Streptosporangium becharense: one gene and its partner. The protein of the gene in region 1 interacts with the protein of each later gene in a pairwise test. Links are inferred from orthologs where the notes say so. Each region holds a gene or a part of one and is shown on either strand. Other genes may lie near its edges.

Region 1 (3,691 bases):
CTCTGGACGGCGTCGGACTGCTCGGTGACCCCCTTGGGCAAGCCGCCTCGGGACCACTCTTCGGCACTGCACGCCGTCACGGACACCAGCAGCAGCGCCAGAGCGGCAGCGCGTGGCACCCGGCGGCGGGCCAACGGACGCCGTGCAGAACGGCGGGTCGGACTCACGGATCGCCTACCCCACAGATGGAGCCCAGGAGTCACTCCTGAGCGGTTGTTTGTTCATGTTCAAAGGTTGTAGTTCACAGCTTCACGCTGGGGGACACATTAGCGCGGACCACCCCCGCCCTCCCCCGCAGCCCCCGCTTGCGCCGCGCGTGGTGCGACGATGGGAATGTGGCGTACTTCGACGCGGCCTCCACCGAGCCGCTGCACCCCCAGGCGCGCGAGGCTCTCATCGCGGCCCTCGACGCCGGCTGGGCCGACCCCGCGAGGCTCTACGGCTCCGCCCGCCGAGCAAGGATGTTACTGGAACAGGCGCGGGCCGAGGTCGCCGAGGCGCTCGGCGTCCGGGCCGACGAGGTGTCCTTCACCTCCTCGGGCACCCAGGCCGTGCACCTGGGAGTCCTCGGCACGCTGCGGGGGCGGCGCCGGGCGGGCCGGCGCCTGGCCACATCGGCGGTGGAGCACTCCAGCGTGCTGCACGCCGCGGCGCTGCACGAGCACGAGGGCGGCTCCGTCGAGACGGTCGGCGTGGGCATCACCGGCGCGGTCGACCCGGGCGCCTTCCGCGAGGCCGTCCTCGCCGAGGGCACGGCCCTGGCCTGCCTGCAGAGCGCCAACCACGAGGTCGGCACGCTCCAGCCGGTCGCCGAGGCGGCGACGGCCTGCGCCGAGGCGGGCGTGCCGCTGCTGGTGGACGCGGCCCAGACGGCGGGCCGGATGCCGCTCCCCGGCGGCTGGTCGGTGCTGACCGCCAGCGCGCACAAGTGGGGCGGCCCGGCCGGGGTCGGCGTGCTCGTGGTCCGCAAGGGTGTGCGGTGGCGGGCCCCGCTGCCCGAGGACGACCGCGAGCGGCGCCGGGTGCCCGGCTTCGAGAACGTGCCGGCGATCGTCGCGTCCGCCGCCGCGCTGCGGGCCGCGGTCGCCGAGTCGGCCCGCGAGTCCGCCAGGCTCTCGGCGCTCGTCGAACGCGTCAGAACCGAGGTGCCCAGGCTCGTCCCGGATGTCGAGGTCATCGGCGACCCGGTCGCACGGGCCCCGCATATTGTCACCTTTTCGTGTCTTTACGTGGAAGGTGAGGCGTTGCTGACTGAACTCGACAAGGCCGGATTCTCGGTATCGTCCGGCAGTTCCTGCACGGCGAGTACGCTTCGTCCATCGCACGTTCTGCAAGCCATGGGCGTGCTCACGCACGGCAACGTGCGCGTGTCACTGCCCCGGGGCACCTCGGCGGAGGAGGTCGACCGCTTCCTCGCCGTCCTGCCCGGAGCGGTGCGCGGGATCCGTGAGGAGGCGGGGATCAGACAGTGACCGACACGCAGGGAGTGAAGACGTCATGACGTCCGGCCAGGCCACCCCGGCGGGATCGACCCAGCCCCCGGCGCTGACCATCGACGCGCTGGGCAAGAAGTGCCCGATCCCCATCATCATGCTGGCCGAGCAGATCAATTACGTGCCGCTCAACGGGATCGTCGCCGTTCTCGCCGACGACCCCGCCGCCGTCACCGACATCCCGGCGTGGTGCCGGCTGAAGTCCCACCACCACGTGGCCAGCTACGAGCTGCCCCAGCGCGGCTGGGCCATCCACGTACGGCGCAACTACTGACCTGCGGGTCCGGGCCGCCGCACCGCCGACGGCCCGGACCCGGTGCCGGCACGCGGAACCCCGGACGCGGTGCCCGTACGGCGACGACACGGACGCGACGGCCGCCCGGGCACGGTGACGGCCCGGGGTGGCGCGACGGCCCGGGTCTGACGGCCGCTCAGGCGTGGTAGCACTTGACGAAGCGGCCGACCTCGGCGGCGGCCTCGGCGCCGTAGGCGTCGGCGAAACGCTCCAGGAAGACCTTCTGCCCCAGTTCGTACTCCTGGCAGCCGACCTGCTCCAGCACGTGGGTGGCGGTGAGGTTGCCCACCTGGGCACAGCGCTCCGGAGACAGGCCCCAGGCCACACCGGCCAGGAAGCCGGCGCGGAAGGCGTCGCCGACCCCGGTGGGGTCGGCCTTGCCGAGCTCGGGCGCCGGGGCCACATGCACGGACGGCTCGCCCTTGCGGTCGATGACGGCACCCTTGGGGCCGAGCGTGGTGACGCGGACGCCGACCCGGTCGAGGATCTCCTCGTCGGACCAGCCGGTCTTCTGCTCGATGAGCCCCTTCTCGTAGTCGTTGCTGAACAGGTAGGCGGCGCCGTCGATGAGCTGGCGGATCTGCTCACCGGGCATCCGCGCGAGCTGCTGCGAGGGGTCGGCGGCGAACGGGATGCCGCGCCGGCGCGCCTCGTCGGTGTGCCGGAGCATCGCCTCGGGGTCGTTGGGGCTGACCAGCACCAGGTCGAGGCCGTCGAACCGCTCGGCGATCGGGCCGAGCTCGATCAGCCGCGCCTCCGCCATCGCCCCGGTGTAGAAGGACGCGATCTGGTTGTGGTCGTCGTCCGTGGTGCACAGGAAACGGGCGGTGTGGTGGATCTCGGAGATGTGAACCGAGTCGCAGTCGACCCCGTGCCGCTCCAGCCAGGAGCGGTAGTCGGCGAAGTCGGCGCCGACCGCGCCGACCAGGATCGGACGCAGCCCCAGGCAGGCCATGCCGAAGGTGATGTTGGCCGCGCAACCGCCGCGGCGGATCTGCAGTTCGTCCACCAGGAACGACAGGGAGACCCGGTCGAGCTGCTCGGCGATGAGCTGGTCACCGAAGCGCCCGGGGAAGGTCATCAGATGGTCGGTCGCGATTGAGCCGGTTACGGCGATGCGCACGGGGTTCTTCTCCTCGTTGTCAGCATCCAGCTGGGCGTGCGGGCCACGCAAGGATACGCGACACCGTCGGCACGCGAAGGCCCTCCGGAGCGACGAGGGTCGCTCCGGAGGGCCTTGGCGGTAGGGCTTAGTTGAACGAGTCGCCGCAGGCGCAGGAGCCCGTGGCGTTCGGGTTGTCGATCGTGAAGCCCTGCTTCTCGATCGTGTCGACGAAGTCGACCGTGGCACCGACGAGGTACGGCGCGCTCATCCGGTCGGTGACCACGCTGACGCCGTCGAAGTCGGAGACGACGTCGCCGTCCATCGAACGGTCGTCGAAGAAGAGCTGGTAGCGCAGGCCGGAACAGCCACCGGGCTGCACCGCGACCCGCAGCTGCAGGCCCTCTTCGCCCTGCTGCTCCAGCAGGCTCTTGACCTTGGCCGCGGCGGCGGAAGTAAGAATCAGGCCCTTCGCCGTGGTCTCGGTGCTCTCAACCGACATGTGGTGACTCCCGCGTCTGCGTCAACCGCTCACCGGGAGCGGCTGTCTGTTTGTGACGTCCTTCTTAGACGCTACCAACACCGGCCCACCGCTACACATTCCTGGGGCCTCGCACGGCTCCCGCAGCGAAGGCGCCACCCTCCGGTGCGGAGCCGGTCGCCCGGCGCCGGGAGGCCAGACACCCCTCCCCGGAATAAATCCCCCATTGCCGTGTGTCATCATTAGTCGTCACTTCGACGATAAGGGGGTGTGGTCGTGACGACCACCGAGACCGGGCTGCCGCTCTTCGTCCTCGGCAG
Region 2 (3,717 bases), 3.3 Mb from region 1 along the record:
CGAACGCCATGCCGAACAGGGTGCTGGCCACCAGCAACAGCGGGAACGTCGGCGCCGCGGCCAGCAGGGCCAGCGTGACGGCCGTCAGGGGGGCGGCGACCCGCAGGATGCTCCGGCTGCCGAAGCGCGTCATCACCACGCGCATCGACTGCATGGCGACGAGCGCCCCCAGCCCCCACACGAGGAGGGTGAGGCCGATCGAAGCCTCGGACAGGCCGAGCTTGTCGGAGAGTGCTGGAACACGTACGGTCATCGATCCGCACATCAATCCGGCGAGCACGAAGGTGAGAACCGCTCCGGTTCGAGCCGTCCTCAGGTCGCGGGTCATTACTCCATCCCTTCAATGAATGTTTTCGGTGATTACCGAGAGGGCACACTGAATGCGGTCGCTTTCGCGCATGCGGAAGCGACCACCAAACGTGTGAGATGAGGGCGCCCGGGAGATCGGGCGTGTGGTTGCGGTCGGCCGCCGTCCGGGCCGGAGGGACCGCCCGTCGAGGGGGTCGCTAACCGGGCAGCAGGGCGAGCAGACGCGTTTTCAGTTTGGCGTAGCGCTCGTCGTCGTAGAGGCCGGGGTCGTGGGTCGCCACGTCCCACAGTCCTTCGCAGGCCAGGCGCACGATCTGCGCCGCCCCCGGGTCGGGCTCACGGTCGAGCCCCTCGCGATGCCAACGGGCCATCGCCTCACGCAGCGGCGCCAACAGGTAGGTGTTGCCGGAGGCTCCGGTGACCACCGCCCAGCGACGCAGCCGGCCGCTCTGCACGGCGGCGAAGGTGGCCGCGAGATAGTTCTTGGTGTAGGTCTCCTGGCCCTGGGCCTCGATGAGCTCGTCGAACTCCTCGATCAGCCGCTCGACCATGCCCTTGATGAGGGCTTCCTTGGTGTTGAAGTGGTAGAGGAGGCCGCCCTTGCTGCATCCCGCACGTTCGGCGACGGCCGTCAGGGTGAGCGCCGCGGAGCCCTGGTCGCACAGCAGGTCCTCTGCTGCGTCCAGCAACTCCTCGCGTCTCATGCCGATTACTGTACCGTCCGGACGGTACAGTCGTCAACCGGGGGTGAGGCGCCCCCAAGGCGCGGATACCCTAAAGAGGCCGAAAAAAGAGCTGGGGAGGGGAGTGCGGCCGTGAAGTCCGCCTATCTCGATCACGCGGCGACCACGCCGATGCTTCCCGAGGCCATCGAGGCGATGACAGCTCAACTCGGCCGGGTCGGCAACGCGTCCTCGCTGCACGCGGCCGGCCGCCGTACCCGCCAGGTGGTGGAGGAGGCGCGCGAGACCATCGCCACCGCGCTCGGTGCCCGGCCGAGCGAGGTGGTCTTCACCTCCGGCGGCACCGAGGCCGACAACCTCGCCGTCAAGGGCCTGTACTGGGCCCGCCGTGCCCGAGGCGCCACCCGTATCCTGACCAGCGCGGTCGAGCACCACGCCGCTCTCGACCCGGCGCACTGGCTGGCCGACCACCAGGAGGCCGTCGTCGAGCTGCTCCCGGTCGACGAACTGGGGCGGGTGCACCCGCGGACCCTCCGCGAGGCCGTCGAACGCGATCCGGACGGCGTCGCGCTGGTCAGCGTCATGTGGGCCAACAACGAGGTCGGCACCGTTCAGCCGGTCCGGGAGCTGGCGGCCATCGCCCGCGAGCACGGCATCCCGTTCCACAGCGACGCGGTCCAGGCCGTCGGCCAGCTCCCCGTCACCTTCGCCGACTCGGGGGTCGACGCGCTGACGATCTCCGGCCACAAGATCGGCGGCCCGATGGGGGTCGGCGCGCTCCTGCTGGCCCGGGGCGTCGACCCGGTGCCGGTGCTGCACGGCGGCGGCCAGGAGCGCGACGTGCGCTCCGGCACCCTCGACGCCCCCGCCGTCGCCGGCTTCGCCGTGGCGGTGCAGGCCGCGGTGGCCCGGCAGGCCGAGACCGCGGCCCGGCTGACCGGGCTCCGCGACGACCTGATCCGCAGGGTCCGCCAGGCGGTGCCCGACGTGATCCTCAACGGTGATCCGGCCGACCGGCTGCCGGGCAACGCGCACTTCTCCTTCCCCGGCTGCGAGGGCGACGCCCTGCTCATGCTCCTGGACGCCAAGGGCGTGGAGTGCTCGACCGGTTCGGCCTGCTCCGCGGGGGTGGCCCAACCCTCCCACGTCCTGCTCGCCATGGGCGCCGACGCGGTCCGGGCACGCGGCTCGCTGCGCTTCACCCTCGGCCACACCTCCACCGAGGAGGACGTCGACCGGCTCGCCGACGTCATCGGCCATGTCGTGGAGCGGGCCCGCCGCGCCGGGCTCACCTGACCCCACCGTCGAATACCGCCGAATCCCGTCGAATCCCGCCGAATACCGCCGCGCCGGGAGGCGCGGCGTTCAGCACAGGGAAGCGGCGGCGTCCGGGCCGCGGAAGTCATGGTCCTCAGGTCCTGGAAGACACGGCGGCGTCCTGGCCGTGGAAGACACGGCCCGGACACGGCCCTCAGGCCCCGGAAGGCGCGGCGGCGTTCAGGAGGGACGCGGCGTCTCTCAGGACAGGAAGGGGGCGACGGCGGCCCAGCCGGGGTCGGCGGCCACGTCGACCCGGGGCCGCCCCTCCTTCCAGCCCGCGACGAGCTTCTCGGCGTGGACGGCCGCCCTGCCCTCCGGGTCGGCGTAGACGTGCAGCACCCGCCGGCCCTCGGCGCTCAGGTGCGCGGCGAGGACGCCGCCGCCGTCCGGGCCGCCGATCCGCCCGGCCAGCCGCTCCTCGAAGTCGCGCAACGCCTCCAGCGAGGGGCCGGTGGGCAGGCCCTCGGCGTCGTGGTGCGCGTACGGGAGGGTGATGGCGATGTGCTGGTCGAACACCGGGTAGTCCACCGGACGCAACGGGTGACGGGCGGCGGCGACCAGGCGGGCGCCACCCGCGGTCTCACCCTCCAGCAGCGCCCACTGGTCGTCCCCGTAGCCGGAGGCGAGGTCGGCGACCACCCCGGGCAGGTGCACGGCGGGCACGGCGTCCATCGGCTCGATCGCGACGGCCGAGACGTCGCCCACCCAGCGGGCCACCTCGTCCTCGCCGAGCAGCCGGTCGAGGGCGAGCAGCGCGGCCTCGACACGGGTCTCCTCCGGAAGGAGAGTGAAGATCGGGTGGTAGGCGACCACGTCCACGCGCGGGTTGCCGCGCGGGACGCGCAACCCCAGCGTGAGCTCGCCGAGCGTGAACCCGTAGCCGTCCACGTCGACCGTCAGCGTCGTGGCCCGCGGATCGGCCCGCCGCGACGGGTGGAACTCCCAGAGCCGGTCGGCGGGCGGCGCGGCGGCGGCCCAGCGGTGCGCGACGGCGCGCAGCTCCGGATCACCCGCGCAGGTGACCACGAGGGCGTGGTCGGCCCGCAGCCCCGGGGTGATCTCCCACACCAGCGAGGGGTGGACCGCCGTCACCGCGGGGCCGATCAGCTCGGCCTGCCGCCCGGTCTCGCCGGCGGTCACCGCGGCGTCCAGCTCCGGCCGCGCCTCGGCCCACCACGCCCAGAAACGTTCGATCGCGGGGGCGGGGTCGGCGGGAGATTCGCTCTTGCGCCCGAACAGTCGCATGGCCCCGGATTCTCGCAGCCCGACGAGGCGCCCGCGAACGCGGGTACGCTCAGAGGTGTTATGAGTCTTCGTGTGCTTGCCGCCATGTCCGGCGGCGTCGACTCCGCCGTGGCGGCGGCCCGTGCCGCCGAGGCGGGTCACGACGTCACCGGCGTCCACC

The links. The genes of interacting proteins can lie anywhere in the genome.
Region 2: the proteins of F4562_RS07440 (region 1) and F4562_RS22245 interact in binary tests that used the Escherichia coli proteins (3 or more experiments, as listed by UniProt). The link is inferred for Streptosporangium becharense from one-to-one orthologs.

What each region holds. Positions count from the first base shown.
Region 1 is NZ_JACHMP010000001.1:1,738,591-1,742,281, forward strand. Bases 358-3,132 are described here. They hold F4562_RS07440 (sulfurtransferase TusA family protein), read left to right. Parts: upstream 358-1,497; coding sequence 1,498-1,767; downstream 1,768-3,132. Other genes in these bases: F4562_RS07435 (cysteine desulfurase family protein), read left to right, coding at 358-1,472; F4562_RS07445 (carbohydrate kinase family protein), read right to left, coding at 1,925-2,911; erpA (iron-sulfur cluster insertion protein ErpA), read right to left, coding at 3,039-3,132. In the rest of the region: ctaC (aa3-type cytochrome oxidase subunit II), read right to left, coding at 1-119; more of F4562_RS07435, read left to right, coding at 336-357; more of erpA, read right to left, coding at 3,133-3,392; quinolinate synthase NadA, read left to right, coding at 3,648-3,691. UniProt on the Escherichia coli protein: Sulfur carrier protein involved in sulfur trafficking in the cell. Part of a sulfur-relay system required for 2-thiolation during synthesis of 2-thiouridine of the modified wobble base 5-methylaminomethyl-2-thiouridine (mnm(5)s(2)U) in tRNA.
Region 2 is NZ_JACHMP010000001.1:5,059,934-5,063,650, forward strand. The notes cover bases 406-3,206. They hold F4562_RS22245 (cysteine desulfurase family protein), read left to right. Parts: upstream 406-1,124; coding sequence 1,125-2,288; downstream 2,289-3,206. Other genes in these bases: F4562_RS22240 (TetR/AcrR family transcriptional regulator), read right to left, coding at 507-1,013; F4562_RS22250 (DUF695 domain-containing protein), read right to left, coding at 2,511-3,206. Outside these bases: F4562_RS22235 (MFS transporter), read right to left, coding at 1-328; more of F4562_RS22250, read right to left, coding at 3,207-3,557; tRNA 2-thiouridine(34) synthase MnmA, read left to right, coding at 3,618-3,717. UniProt on the Escherichia coli protein: Master enzyme that delivers sulfur to a number of partners involved in Fe-S cluster assembly, tRNA modification or cofactor biosynthesis. Catalyzes the removal of elemental sulfur from cysteine to produce alanine.